Regions from separate parts of the Kitasatospora sp. NPDC059571 genome, predicted to be linked through region 1. Evidence: riboswitches for the same ligand, from Rfam matches in the RefSeq annotation. Region 1 holds a riboswitch; each other region holds the start of a gene.
What was found. A riboswitch is a leader RNA that binds a small molecule or an ion and turns the genes downstream of it on or off. The one in region 1 is predicted to bind cobalamin.
Positions count from the first base shown of each region.

Region 2: linked by a shared signal. The riboswitch ahead of ACFV0G_RS03010 (HoxN/HupN/NixA family nickel/cobalt transporter) and the one ahead of ACFV0G_RS13775 (ribonucleoside-diphosphate reductase subunit alpha) in region 1 are both predicted to bind cobalamin.
Region 3: linked by a shared signal. The riboswitch ahead of ACFV0G_RS28260 (cobalamin biosynthesis protein) and the one ahead of ACFV0G_RS13775 (ribonucleoside-diphosphate reductase subunit alpha) in region 1 are both predicted to bind cobalamin.

Region 1 covers NZ_JBHWBW010000093.1:2,090-6,280, reverse strand. Annotated here, with positions in the region: gene ACFV0G_RS13785 (glycoside hydrolase family 26 protein) at 1-1,408, opposite strand, end outside; gene ACFV0G_RS13780 (hypothetical protein) at 1,511-2,365, opposite strand; cobalamin riboswitch at 2,508-2,651, shown strand; gene ACFV0G_RS13775 (ribonucleoside-diphosphate reductase subunit alpha) at 2,826-4,191, shown strand, end outside.
Region 2 covers NZ_JBHWBW010000010.1:15,085-19,275, forward strand. Annotated here, with positions in the region: gene ACFV0G_RS03000 (phosphatidylinositol-specific phospholipase C domain-containing protein) at 1-340, opposite strand, end outside; gene ACFV0G_RS03005 (ArsR/SmtB family transcription factor) at 574-936, opposite strand; cobalamin riboswitch at 1,193-1,410, shown strand; gene ACFV0G_RS03010 (HoxN/HupN/NixA family nickel/cobalt transporter) at 1,442-2,554, shown strand; gene ACFV0G_RS03015 (EamA family transporter) at 2,607-3,539, opposite strand; gene ACFV0G_RS03020 (XRE family transcriptional regulator) at 3,636-4,191, shown strand, end outside.
Region 3 covers NZ_JBHWBW010000331.1:2,903-7,093, forward strand. Annotated here, with positions in the region: gene ACFV0G_RS28250 (alpha/beta hydrolase) at 1-118, opposite strand, end outside; gene ACFV0G_RS28255 (helix-turn-helix domain-containing protein) at 283-972, opposite strand; cobalamin riboswitch at 1,221-1,355, shown strand; gene ACFV0G_RS28260 (cobalamin biosynthesis protein) at 1,469-2,482, shown strand; gene ACFV0G_RS28265 (cobyric acid synthase) at 2,479-3,975, shown strand; partial or broken gene ACFV0G_RS28270 (magnesium chelatase) at 4,002-4,191, shown strand, end outside.

The DNA of each region.
Region 1 (4,191 bases):
CGGTGATGGCCTGCTTGCTGTTGTAGGTCGCCTTCACGTCGGCGAGCGAGTTGACCACCTGGTCGGGGATCAGGTTCTTCTCCGTCAGGGCCTGCCCCCAGACCGTCCACAGCGTCCACGGGGTCCGGGTGAGCGTCTCCTTCTGCCGGGCGTTCACCGGCACGGCGAACGACTCGGCGAGGATCCGCGGCTTCCGGTAGGCGGCCAGGCCGTCGTAGTAGCGCTTCGTCCACACCTCGCCGGTGCCGATCGGGTCGCGCGGGCTGCCGCTGTAGTCGTCCACGCCCACGACGTCCACGTACTGCTCGCCCGGATAGTAGTTCCACGGGTCCACGCCGGGCGCGCCGTCCCAGGAGACCGGCGACCAGACGAAGATCAGGTTGTGCAGGCCGCGGGTCCTCACCAGGTAGTCATAGGTGATCCGCCAGAGCTTCTGGTAGTCGGCGCCGCGCTGCCCGGACCACCAGAAGCTGTGCCGGCAGTCGGCGTTGTTCATCTCGTGGTACGGCCGGAACAGCACCGGCACGTCGTGGTCCGCGAGGTACTGCAGGTGGTCGGCCAGGTAGGAGAGGTCGGTCAGCAGCTGCCGGTGCTCGGCGGTGCCCGCGGAGTCGTCGACGACCCGGCCGAACCAGGTGGGGTCGGTCGCGGCCGGCGAGTTGGCGCACAGCACCCGGTCGAAGGACTTCACCGGCGAGCCGGGGTACGGCTCGTGGAAGGACATCCCGACGAGCCCGGCCGGCCCGCCGCCGTTGTCCGGCAGCGAGGTGGTGGAGCCGTCGCAGTTCTGCTGCACGCCGCTGGCGCCGTACGTCCCGTCGTCGGGTCGGGGGTGGCCGGACCAGACGGCGGTCAGCAGGTCGACCGCATCGTCGGTGTACTGCCACTTGGACGAGCAGGTCGGCCACTTGTCCTTGGAGTAGCTGCGCGGGTTGCCGACGCCCCAGTCGCCCTGCCCGTAGCCCGGGCCCAGGTCGGTCTCGACGAAGCCGGGCAGCTTGCCGGTGATGTCGGCGGCCTTCTTGTAGTAGTAGCCGACGCCCTTGATGCCCTGGTAGTCACCGTAGTTGAGGTTGTACAGCTCGTTCTGCGCCTCGACGTGGTGGCCGATGACGGTGCCCTTCGGGTGCCCGTCGCGGGCCTGGCTCTCCAGGTCGGCGAGCATCTGGTAGACCGCCCGGGCGTTGGGCGAGGCCTTCGGGTCCCGCTTGACCAGGTCGGCGCCGAGCGAGGCGGGCAGCGGCCGGGCCGGGACCAGGTGGCTCGACCCGGTGCCGCTCGGCGCGGCACCCGGTGCGGGGGCGGCCCCGCCGTCCCCGCCCATCAGGACCACGGCCGTGCACAGGGCCGCGGCGGTGACCGCGGCGACCGGTATCGCGGCCCGGCTGCGCAGCGCGCGCGGCAGCATCACAGGCTCCCCCAGGGCAGATGTGGATCTTCCGGACGGAACGGTACCCGCCCGCTCAGGACCCCCCGGCCCCGGGGCCGCCGCTCCCGGCGGCGCCCCAGGTCAGTGCTTGCCGGCCGCCGCGGCGCGCGCCAGCAGGGTCTGCTTCAGGTGCTTGGCGAAGTCCGGGGCCGCGTCGGTGGCCGCCTGGTCCGCGGCGGTGCCGCCGACCTTGGCCGAGCCGGAGGCGGTGAAGTAGGCGTACCGGCCGAGCGTCGCGTGGGTGCTGGTGCAGCCGACGGCCTGGCAGAAGTCGGCGACCCCGTCGGCCTTGAGGCCCTTGATGTGGCCGCGGTACTTCTTCATCGCGGTCTCGGCCTGGAGCTTGTGGTCGAAGACCGCGATGCCGACCACGACCGCGCTGTCGCCGGAGACGTAGGTCGCCCGGAGCACCTGGCGGCAGGCCTGGCCGGCGATGACGTCGCCGAGGCCGCCGATGGTGGCGTTCCAGCACGGCTCGGTGGTGGCCGCGCTGCGGCGGGTCCACGGCCGGCCGTCGATGGTGAGCGTCTCGTCGGGGAAGAACGCCGCCGGGTCCACCGGCGCACCGTCGGTGGCCAGTTCCCAGATCGGCTGCGACGGGTCGGCCGGATCGGCGCCGCCGCTGCCGGCCGGGGCCGGGCGGGCGGTGCCGGACTGCGAGGCGGTCGGCCCGGGGGCCGGCGGGTCGTTCTTGCCGCCCGCGACCACCACGGCGGTGGCGGTCAGGCCGCCGACCACGACGACGGCGAGCACGCCGAAGAGGAGGGTCCTGAGCCGCCGGCGGCGGCGCTGCTCGCTCTCGGCGCGGTCCGCCATGGCGGCCCAGTCGGGCTCGGCTGACGCCTGCGGGAGGTGGCCCGGGAACTGCCCAGGCTGCCCGCCCGGGCCGCCGTACGGCCCGTACCCCCCGTTGTTCATACCCGCCCCATCACTCATGAGCGCAGATCCTAGGCCATCGGTCCGACGGACCGACAGGGACCTGGGCGGGGTTCGGCGGGCCGTCCGCGACTCCCCGGACGGTCACTCCCCGCCACCCGGAGACTACGCCGCACGACACAACATCTGGGGTCGCGTAGATCAGACACCACAACATGTATGCTCACTCTCGCTGTCGACGCAGGGGAACCCGGTGGGAGTCCGGGACTGCCCCGCAACGGTGAGCAGGCCCGTGATTGCCCGGGCCCGCGCAGTCCGAGGGCCTGCCGACGGTGTGCCACCGGCTTCCCCGCAGATGCCATGAAGCACAGCTGTACGTCCGGGCCTCGCGGGCAGGCCGGGTGGCGCCGCGCGCCCTGGGAGCAACCGGGCGTGCCGTCCTCCCCTGCCGCGTACCGGTCCGGGCGGCCTCCCCCACGGGAGGTGCCCCGTCCGCTGCCGCCACAGGAGAGAGTGCGCCTTGACCGTCGCTGCCTCAGTCACCCTGCCCTCCCAGGGTTCTGCCGACTCCGCCCAGACCGACCCCGGTGCGGCGCTGCTCCGGCTGCTCACCGACCGCAGCACCGACCTCCCCCAGGTGGACCCCGGCCACGTCGCCGCCGCCGCGCTGCGCGGCCGCCACGCCGGCTCGGACTTCGCCGAGCTGCGCGGGCTGGCCGTGGAGGCCGCCGCGTCGATGATCGCCGAGGACCCCCAGTACTCGAAGCTCGCCGCCCGCCTGCTCGCCCTGGAGATCCGGGACGAGGCCGTCTCGCAGGGCGCCCACTCCTTCGCCGCCTCGATCGCCGTCGGCCACGCCGAGGGCCTGATCGGCGACGCCACCGCCGCCCTGGTCGCCCGGCACGCCGACCTGTTCGACTCCCTGATCGACCCGCAGGGCGACGACCGCTTCGAGTACTTCGGCCTGCGCACCGTGCAGTCCCGCTACCTGCTGCGCCACCCGATCACCCGCAAGGTCGTCGAGACCCCGCAGCACTTCCTGCTGCGCGTCGCGGCGGGCCTGGCGGTCGGCGACAGCGAGCAGTCGGTGGCCGAGGTCGCCGAGCTGTACCGGCTGATGAGCCGTCTGGAGTACCTGACGTCCTCTCCGACGCTCTTCAACTCCGGCACCAAGCACCCGCAGATGTCCTCCTGCTACCTGCTGGACTCCCCGCTGGACAACCTGGACTCGATCTACAACCGCTACGCGCAGATCGCCCGGCTGTCCAAGCACGCCGGCGGCATCGGCCTGTCCTACTCGCGGATCCGCTCCCGCGGCAGCCTGATCCGCGGCACCAACGGCCAGTCCAACGGCATCGTGCCGTTCCTGCGGACCCTGGACTCCTCGGTCGCCGCGGTCAACCAGGGCGGCCGCCGCAAGGGCGCGGCCTGCGTCTACCTGGAGACCTGGCACGCCGACATCGAGGAGTTCCTGGAGCTCCGCGACAACACCGGCGAGGAGGCCCGCCGGACCCACAACCTCAACCTGGCGCACTGGATCCCGGACGAGTTCATGCGCCGGGTCAACGCGAACGCCGACTGGTCGCTGTTCTCCCCCGCCGACGTCCCCGAGCTGGTCGACCTGTGGGGCGCCGAGTTCGACGAGGCGTACCTGAAGGCCGAGCAGGCCGGCAAGGCCGTCCGCACCATCCCGGCGCAGACCCTGTACGCCCGGATGATGCGCACCCTGGCGCAGACCGGCAACGGCTGGATGACCTTCAAGGACGCCTCCAACCGGGCCGCCAACCAGACCGCGCTGCCCGGCCGCACCGTGCACTCCTCCAACCTCTGCACGGAGATCCTGGAGGTCACCGACGACTCCGAGACGGCCGTCTGCAACCTCGGCT
Region 2 (4,191 bases), on a different contig from region 1:
GGCAGTTCTCGAGGTTCTTGTTGGCGCCGCCGCTGTACAGCTGGGCCGGGCTGCTGGCCGCCGTGCAGTTGTTGGAGTTGCCCAACGGGTTCGAGTGGCTGACCTTCCATTCGGTGGTGATGGTGTCGGTCCAGACATCGAGCTCGATCATGCCGGTACCGGTGTCCAGGCCCTGGGCGAGGTACGGGAAGGCGGCCGGGTCGTACGTGTTGTGCAGCCCGACCGTGGTGGCCGAGCCGAACGGCAGAGCGCCGCCTGTGGCGGCACCGGCGGGCTGACCAGGGATCAGGGTGGCGGCCGCAGCCAGCAGTCCCACGGCGAACGAACGGCGAAGCGTCACGGTGTCTCCTCGGCGGATGCCTGGATCGGCGGTCCGGCCGGACCGCCTCCGGCAGCATGGTGTACCGGGGAGTATTCAAGGTGACATGACAAGAAAAATTGGCTGAAGCTGACACTTCGCAGACCTGATCGAACGTCAGTCTGTCAGTGGCCGAGCGGCCGAGCGGCCGAGCGGCCGACACGTCGTCCGCGTCCGCTCGCCGCGGTGGGCCGGCCGGGACCGGGCTCGTTGCCTCAGTCGCGCTGCCCCAGCACGCCGTGTACGAGGAGTTCGGCGATCGCGGGGTCGGCGAGCCGGTAGCGCACGATCCGGCCGTCGCGTTCGCCGGTCACCGCGCCCGCCGCCCGCAACAGCCGCAACGCCTGCGACACAGCGGGATCGCGCATCCCGGTGGCCACCGCCAGATCGCTCACCGCCAGCGGGCCGGTCCGGTGGAGGGCGAGCAGCAGCGCCAGCCGTCCGGGCTCGGCGAGCAGGGCGAACCGATCGGCCCAGGCCCGGACGTGCGCCGTGTCGCCGATGGCGGCGATCGCCTCGCACACGCGGTGCCCGTCGATGGTGCGATGGCCGGCGCGGTCGGCGGGAACGAGGTGCATGGCCGCATTGTCGCAGGCCTTCGGATCAGTCCTCCGGAGACGGCCTCCCGGGCCGGCCCTCGGCGCTCACTCCCCGAACCGCCCCCCGGCGGACCTTCAGAACGGACCTCCCGCAGCGACCTCCCGCAGCGACCTTCCGCACCGACCTCCCGAACAGACTTCCCGAACAGACCTCCGGGGCCGGCCTTGCGGGGTACGGCCGTGATCTTCGACACCTGCGCAGGTGTGCAGGCTTGCAGCTGGCGAGCCGTCAGCCCTACGGTGGGCTGGCCGTGGTGTTCGGGAAGACCGGTGGCGGACCTTGTGGTCCCAGTCCGGAGCGGCCCTCGCCACTGTGATCGGGGGTGTCCGTACCCACTCGTGCCACGGGACGCGCAGGCGTCCGGGAAGGCCGGGTTCGGATGTCCGTTCCTGCCGTCGGGCCGGTGCGGAGCCCCGTAAGCCAGGAGACCGGCCACGGCATCTCACGACGTCATTCCACGAGGTGCTGGAGCGTGATCCGCAGATGACCCTGCCCGCGACCGGTTCGGTCGAGTCCCCGCCGGCGCCGCTGCCGGGCTTCCGCTGGCAGCGGGAGGACACCCTGCGCACGGCGGGGCTGCTGGCGGTGATCCTCGCCATGCACGTCGCTGCGTTCGGCACGTTGTTCCTGCTGGTCGTTCCGGAGCGGTACGAGGTCGGCAGCCAGGTGTTCGGCGCCGGGCTCGGGATCACCGCGTACACCCTCGGCATGCGGCACGCGTTCGACGCCGACCACATCGCGGTGATCGACAACACCACCCGCAAGCTGATGGCGGACGGCAAGCGGCCGGTCTCGGTGGGATTCTGGTTCGCCCTCGGGCACTCCTCGATGGTGGTGCTGATGGCCGCGCTGGTCGCGGGCGGCGCCCGGCTCGCCGGCGTGCTGATGAACGAGGACTCCACCACCCACCAGGTCCTGGGCACCATCGGGACGACCGCCTCCGGCGTCTTCCTCTATCTGATCGCCGCGCTCAACCTGGCGGCGCTGGCCGGCATCCTGCGGCTCTTCCGGGCGATGCGGGAGGGCCGGTTCGACGAGCAGGAGCTCGAGCGCCGGCTGGCCTCGCGAGGCCTGATGAACCGTGTGCTGGGCCGGGCGACCCGCTCGATCTCCCGGCCGGGCCAGATGTTCCCGGTCGGCATGGTGCTGGGCCTCGGTTTCGACACCGCGACCGAGGTCACCCTGATGGTGATGGCCGGCTCCGGAGCTGCGGCAGGTCTGCCCTGGTACGCGATCGTCTGCCTGCCGCTGCTGTTCGCGGCCGGGATGAGCCTGTTCGACACGCTGGACGGCACCTTCATGAACTTCGCCTACCAGTGGGCCTTCTCCAACCCCGTGCGGAAGGTGTTCTACAACCTCACCATCACCGGTCTGTCGATCGCGGTGGCGTTCGTCATCGGCACGATCGAGCTGGTGGCGGTCCTGCACGACAAGCTCGGCCTGACCGACCCCGTGAGCGGATGGGTGGCCGGGCTCAGCCTGGACAATGTCGGCTTCGTCATCGTCGGCATGTTCGTCGCGGTCTGGGCCGCGGCGATCGCCTACTGGCGGCTCGCCCGGGTCGAACAGCGGTGGGCGGCCAAGCGGACCGGCTGAGCAGCCCTCCGGATCGTCCGCCCGGTGGCCGTCCGGCCGTCAGCGCGGCCGGTCAGCCCGCCGCGAGCAGCAGCGTGCCGAGTACGGCCAGTCCGGCGCCCACCACCTGGAGGCGGCGCAGCCGCTCCTTGAGCAGGCTGCGCGCCATCAGTGCGGTCACCACCGGATAGAGCGAGGCGAGTACCGCCGCCACGGCCGGCGCACCGCCGTGCGAGGCTGCGGCGAATGTGGCGTTGGCGGTGACATCCGCCAGCCCGACCGCAGTCAGCGCCGGCAGGCTGCGGCGCATCGATCCCGGCTCGCCCCGGCCCGTACCCGTACCCGCACCCGCACCCGCACCCGCACCCGCATGCGCGCCCGCATCCCTACCCTCACCTGCGACACGGCCGGCCCCTCGGCCGTTCCCGGCGGTGAGCAGCAGGACGCCGCCGACCGCGACGTTGCAGAGCCGCTGGACGCAGAGCGCGGTCAGCAGACCGCCGTCGGCCGAGGCCTGCGCGATCAGTGCCATTACCGCGCCGAACCCGAAGGCCGCGCCGAGCGTGAGCAGCAGTACGCGGGTGGAGACCGCGGTGCCCCCGCGCTGCGGGCCGCCGGCCAGTGCCACACCGAGGACGGCGATGCCGATCCCGGCGGCCTGCCCGGCACCCGGCCGTTCCCCCAGGGCCAGGCCGACCCCGACCGGGACGGCGACCCCGACGGTGGCGAGCGGTGAGACCACGCCCATCGGGCCGAGCGCCAGCGCCCGGTAGAAGGCGAGCATCGCGAACGGGCCGATCAACCCGGCCGCAACGGCGTACCAGAGCGCGGGCGAGAGCGCGTACGGGCCGCCGCCGAGGACGAGCGCGGTGAGCAGGACGACCGTCGCGGCGGCCTGCGAGGCCACCACCACGGTCGGCGCGGGCAATCGGCGGGTCAGCGAGCCGCCGCCGAAGTCGGCCAGCCCCCAGAGCAGGCTGGCGGAGAGGGCGAGGAGCTGGGACACCACAGTGGACTCCGAAGTACTGTCGGGTGGACTCTTCGTTCGATCCGCAGCGTAGAGCAACAAAGTGAACCTGCCGAATCAATATTTTGGACTGACGTGCCCGATCCCGACCTCATCACCCAGGCGCTCGGCCGCAACATCAAGCGGCTGCGGACCGAGCGCTCGCACACCCTCGACGCCCTGGCCGCCCGGTCCGGCGTCAGCCGCGGCATGATCGTCCAGATCGAGCAGGCCCGGACCAACCCCAGCGTCGGCACGGTCGTGCGGCTCGCCGACGCACTCGGCGTCTCCATCGCGCGACTGCTGGACTACGACGAGACCTCGACCGTGCGGATCGTCCCCGGCGAGGAGGCCGTCCAGTTGTGGTCCGGTCCGTCCGGTGGCCGTGGTGTGCTGCTCAACGGCATCGAGGCGCCCGGCCCGCTGGAGCTCTGGGAGTGGACCGTCCTCCCGGGGGAGGGCCACACCTCCGACCCGCACCCGGTCGGAACCGTCGAGATCGTCCGGGTCGACGAGGGGGCGCTGACGCTCACGCTCGACGGGCGGGAGCACGTCGTTCCGGCCGGCTCCACCGCTTCCTACGAGGCCGGGTACGCGCACGGCTACCGCAACGACGGCGAGGTTCCGCTGCGGTTGACCTTGGTGGTCTCCG
Region 3 (4,191 bases), on a different contig from region 1:
CGGCGGCGAAGCCGGGGCGGACGGCGCGCTCGGACGCCCGGCGGCCGAGCAGCAGCACCGCGGCGCCGGCTCCGGCCGTGACGGTGGCGGCGACGGCGGCGGCGATTCCCCAACGCATGGTGCTCCCCGGGGTCGGCTGGTCTCGGGCATGGCCTTCCCAGTCCACGCCCGCCGGGGGCCGCGGGCCACCGGAGCGGGTCCGTCCGGGCGCGGCGGACGGGCGGGTGGACGGGCGCTCCGACCCGGACCGGCGACGGGACCGGCGACCGGCGACCGGTGCGGTCAGACCGGGACGTCGGTGGGCCGGCGGCCGAGCAGTTCCCAGAAGCGGTTGGGCAGCGGGGCGGCGGGCGGCTGCTGCGCCGCGGGCACGGCGGAGCCCCAGTGCGTGGGGACGAGGTACTCGTTCTGGAGGTCGGAGAGGGCCGCGGACAGTGCCTCGCGGGGCGCCGGGACCATCCGGGCCACCGCGTCCAGCCGGGCCTGCCAGCGCCCGTCCACGACCTGCCGCAGGCACCGCTCCAGGTCCTCCTGACGGCCGGTCACCCGGACGAGGGTGCGCAGTGTCAGGCCGAGGGCGTGCGCGAGGGCGCGACTCTGCTCCTCGTCGGCGTCCCAGCGCCCGGTCCGCTCGGCCTTCTCATAGGTCTGGGCGGTGACGCCGATCCGCCGGGCGGCCTGGTCCGCGGTCAGCTCCCGGGCCAGCCGGTGGTCGCGCAGGGTGGCCGGGCGCACGCCCATCAGCTGCACCGGCGGGCACCACAGCGCGCGGGCGAGGGCGATGAACTCCTGTTCGTCGGGGCGCAGCTCGCCGCTCTCCCAGGCGATCACATGGGTGGGCAGCAGCCGAACGCCGTGCGCGGCCATGCCGTCGGCGACCTGGGCGGGCGTCAGGCCGAGTCCGGCCCGGTGCGCCCGGGCGGCGTGCGGGGAGAACGGCACCGGCGGCGGAGGGGGCGGTCTGCGTCGCATGCGACAAGAACGTACGGGCGGACCCGGCGGGCCATCACCCGCCGAACGCACGAAGCGCCCGGCCGCCGCCCCGCGCGGCCCCTGGAGGATCGTACGAGCGGCGGCCCCGCATCCCGGGTGATCGTCGGAGGGAGCGACGGCCCGCACCCGCGGCCGGGCGGCGACGGTGTGTGACCAACCCCTCCACGGGCTTTGTTGACGGCCGGTCGGACCGCGTGATGGGATCCTGGGGCCATACGGAGGCATGCAGAGGAAGCCGGTGCGAGTCCGGCGCGGTCCCGCCACTGTCACCGGGGAGCACGCTCGAACCGATGGTCACGGCGGTCCGCCACAGGGCCGCTGGAAGGCCCGAGGGTGCGTCCGACCCGGAAGCCAGGAGACTCTCGCCGCCGGTTCGTCGATCCAGGGCGCGGACCCTGAGTGAGGACACGCACGCCATGCAGGCTGCCCAGCGGTCGCCGTTCCCCCCTGCCCCGGGCGCCGCGCCGTGCGCCGGTTGAGATCCGCCGCCCCCTATCTGCTCGGCGCCGTCGCCGGCCACCTCGCGGACACCGCCCTCGCCGATCCCCGGCGGGGCCATCCGGTGGCGCTGTTCGGCACCGCGGCGACCCGCCTGGAGCGGGCGCTGTGGCGCGACCACCGCGGTGCCGGGGCCGCCTTCACCGCGCTGAGCGTGGGTGCCGTCGCGGCCGGCGCCGCGCTCGCCGACCACGCCCTGCGCCGCCGCCCCGCGGCCCGGGCCGCCCTCGCCGCGGCCGCCGCCTGGACGGTGCTCGGCGGCACCTCACTGACCCGCGAGGCCTGGACGATCGGCCGCGCCCTGGAGGACGGCGACCTGGCCGCCGCCCGCGAGCGGCTCCCCCACCTGTGCGGCCGCGACCCGAGCGCCCTGGACGGGCAGCAGATCGCCCGGGCGGTGGTCGAGTCGGTCGCCGAGAACACCGCCGACGCGGTGGTCAACGCGCTGACCTGGGGCGCGCTGGCGGGCACCCCCGGGCTGCTGGCCTTCCGGGCCGTCAACACCCTGGACGCGATGGTCGGCCACCGCTCGCCGCGGTACCTGCGCTTCGGCTGGGCCTCGGCCCGGCTCGACGACGTGGCCGGCTGGCCGGGCGCCCGGCTCACCGCGCTGCTCACCGTCGCCGCCGCGGAGCATCCGCGGGCGGCCTGGAAGGTCTGGCGCCGGGACGGTTCGTCACATCCGAGCCCCAACGCCGGGCAGGCCGAGTCGGCCTTCGCCGGCGGGCTCGGCGTGCGCCTCGGCGGCACCCTCCGGTACGGCGAGCGCGTGGAGCACCGGCCGGTGCTCGGCGCCGAACTGCGGCCGGTCGCGGTCGCGGACATCGAACGCGCCTGCCGGCTCTCCCGCCGGGTCGGCGTGCTGGCCCTGGCGGTGACGACGGCTGCGCACGCCCTCGGGCGCACCTCGCTCGGCCGGGCCGCCCGGGGACACACCGGCCTCCCCGTTCCTGCGCCGGGGGTCGCACAGATGCAGAGGAGTACGCCGTGACGAATGCGCTGCTGGTCGCAGGGACGACCTCGGACGCGGGCAAGAGCGTGGTCACGGCGGGGATCTGCCGGTGGCTGGCCCGGCAGGGCGTGCGGGTGGCGCCGTTCAAGGCCCAGAACATGTCGCTGAACTCCTTCGTCACCGCGGACGGCGCCGAGATCGGGCGCGCCCAGGCGATGCAGGCGCAGGCCGCCCGGGTGGAGCCGGAGGCCGCGATGAACCCGGTGCTGCTGAAGCCCGGGGCGGACGGCCGCAGCCAGGTGGTGCTGCTCGGCCGCCCGGTCGCCGAGGTGGGGGCGCTGGACTACCGCGAGCGCAAGCCCGTCCTGCTGGAGCGGGCGCTGGAGTGCCTGGCGGACCTGCGCAGCCGGTACGAGGTGGTGGTCTGCGAGGGCGCCGGCTCGCCCGCCGAGATCAACCTGCGGGACCGGGACATCGCCAACATGGGCCTGGCCACGGCGGCGAACCTGCCGGTGGTGGTGGTCGGCGACATCGACCGCGGCGGGGTGTTCGCGGCGATGTACGGGACGCTGGCGCTGCTGTCCGCGCAGGACCAGGCGCTGGTGGCGGGCTGGTTCGTCAACAAGTTCCGCGGCGACGCGCGGCTGCTGGCGCCGGGCCTGGAGATGCTGCGCGAGCTGACGGGGCGTCCGGTGCTGGGCACGCTGCCGATGCTGTCCGGCCTGTGGCTGGACGCCGAGGACTCGCTGGACCTGTCGACCGCGGTGGAGAACCGTCCGACCGCGGCCCCGCACGGCGCCGAGGTGCTGCAGGTGGCCGTGGTGCGGCTGCCGCGGCTGTCGAACTTCACCGACGTCGACGCGCTGGCCCAGGAGCCCGGCGTGCTGGTGCGCTGGGCGACCCGGCCGGAGGAGCTGGCCGACGCCGACCTGGTGGTGCTGCCCGGCACCCGGGCGACCGTCGCCGACCTGGCCTGGCTGCGCGAACGCGGCCTGGACACCGCCCTGCAGGCCCGCGCGGCGGCCGGGCTGCCGGTGCTGGGCGTCTGCGGCGGCTACCAGATGCTGTCCCGGGAGATCGTCGACGCCGTGGAGTCGAGGGCGGGCGCCGTCGAGGGACTCGGTCTGCTGCCGACCCGGGTGGAGTTCGGTGCGCAGAAGGTGCTCGGCCGTCCGGTCGGCGAGGCGTACGGGGAGCGGGTCGAGGGGTACGAGATCCACCACGGCGTGGTCGCGGTGGAGGGGGGCGAGGCGTTCCTGGACGGCTGCCGGGTCGGCGCGGTGTGGGGGACGACCTGGCACGGCGCGCTGGAGAACGACGGCTTCCGCCGGGCGCTGCTGCGCGAGGTGGCGGCGGCGGCCGGACGGGCGTTCGTCCCGGCGCCGGACACCTCGTTCGCCGCGGCCCGCGAGGAGCGCCTGGAGCGGCTCGGCGACCTGATCGAGGAGCACGCGGACACCGACGCGCTGTGGAAGCTGATCGAGGGCGGGGCGCCGCAGGGGCTGCCGTTCGTGCCGCCGGGTGCGCCGTGAGCAGGGCCGTGAGCAAGGGAGAGCAGATGAGTGACGCCCGATACCCGTTCACCGCGATCGTCGGCATGGCCGACCTGCGGCTCGGGCTGCTGCTGAACGCGGTCTCGCCGGCCGTCGGCGGCGTGCTGGTGCGCGGTGAGAAGGGCACCGCCAAGTCGACCATGGTGCGCGCCCTGGCCGGGCTGCTGCCGGCCATCGGCACGGTGGCCGGCTGCC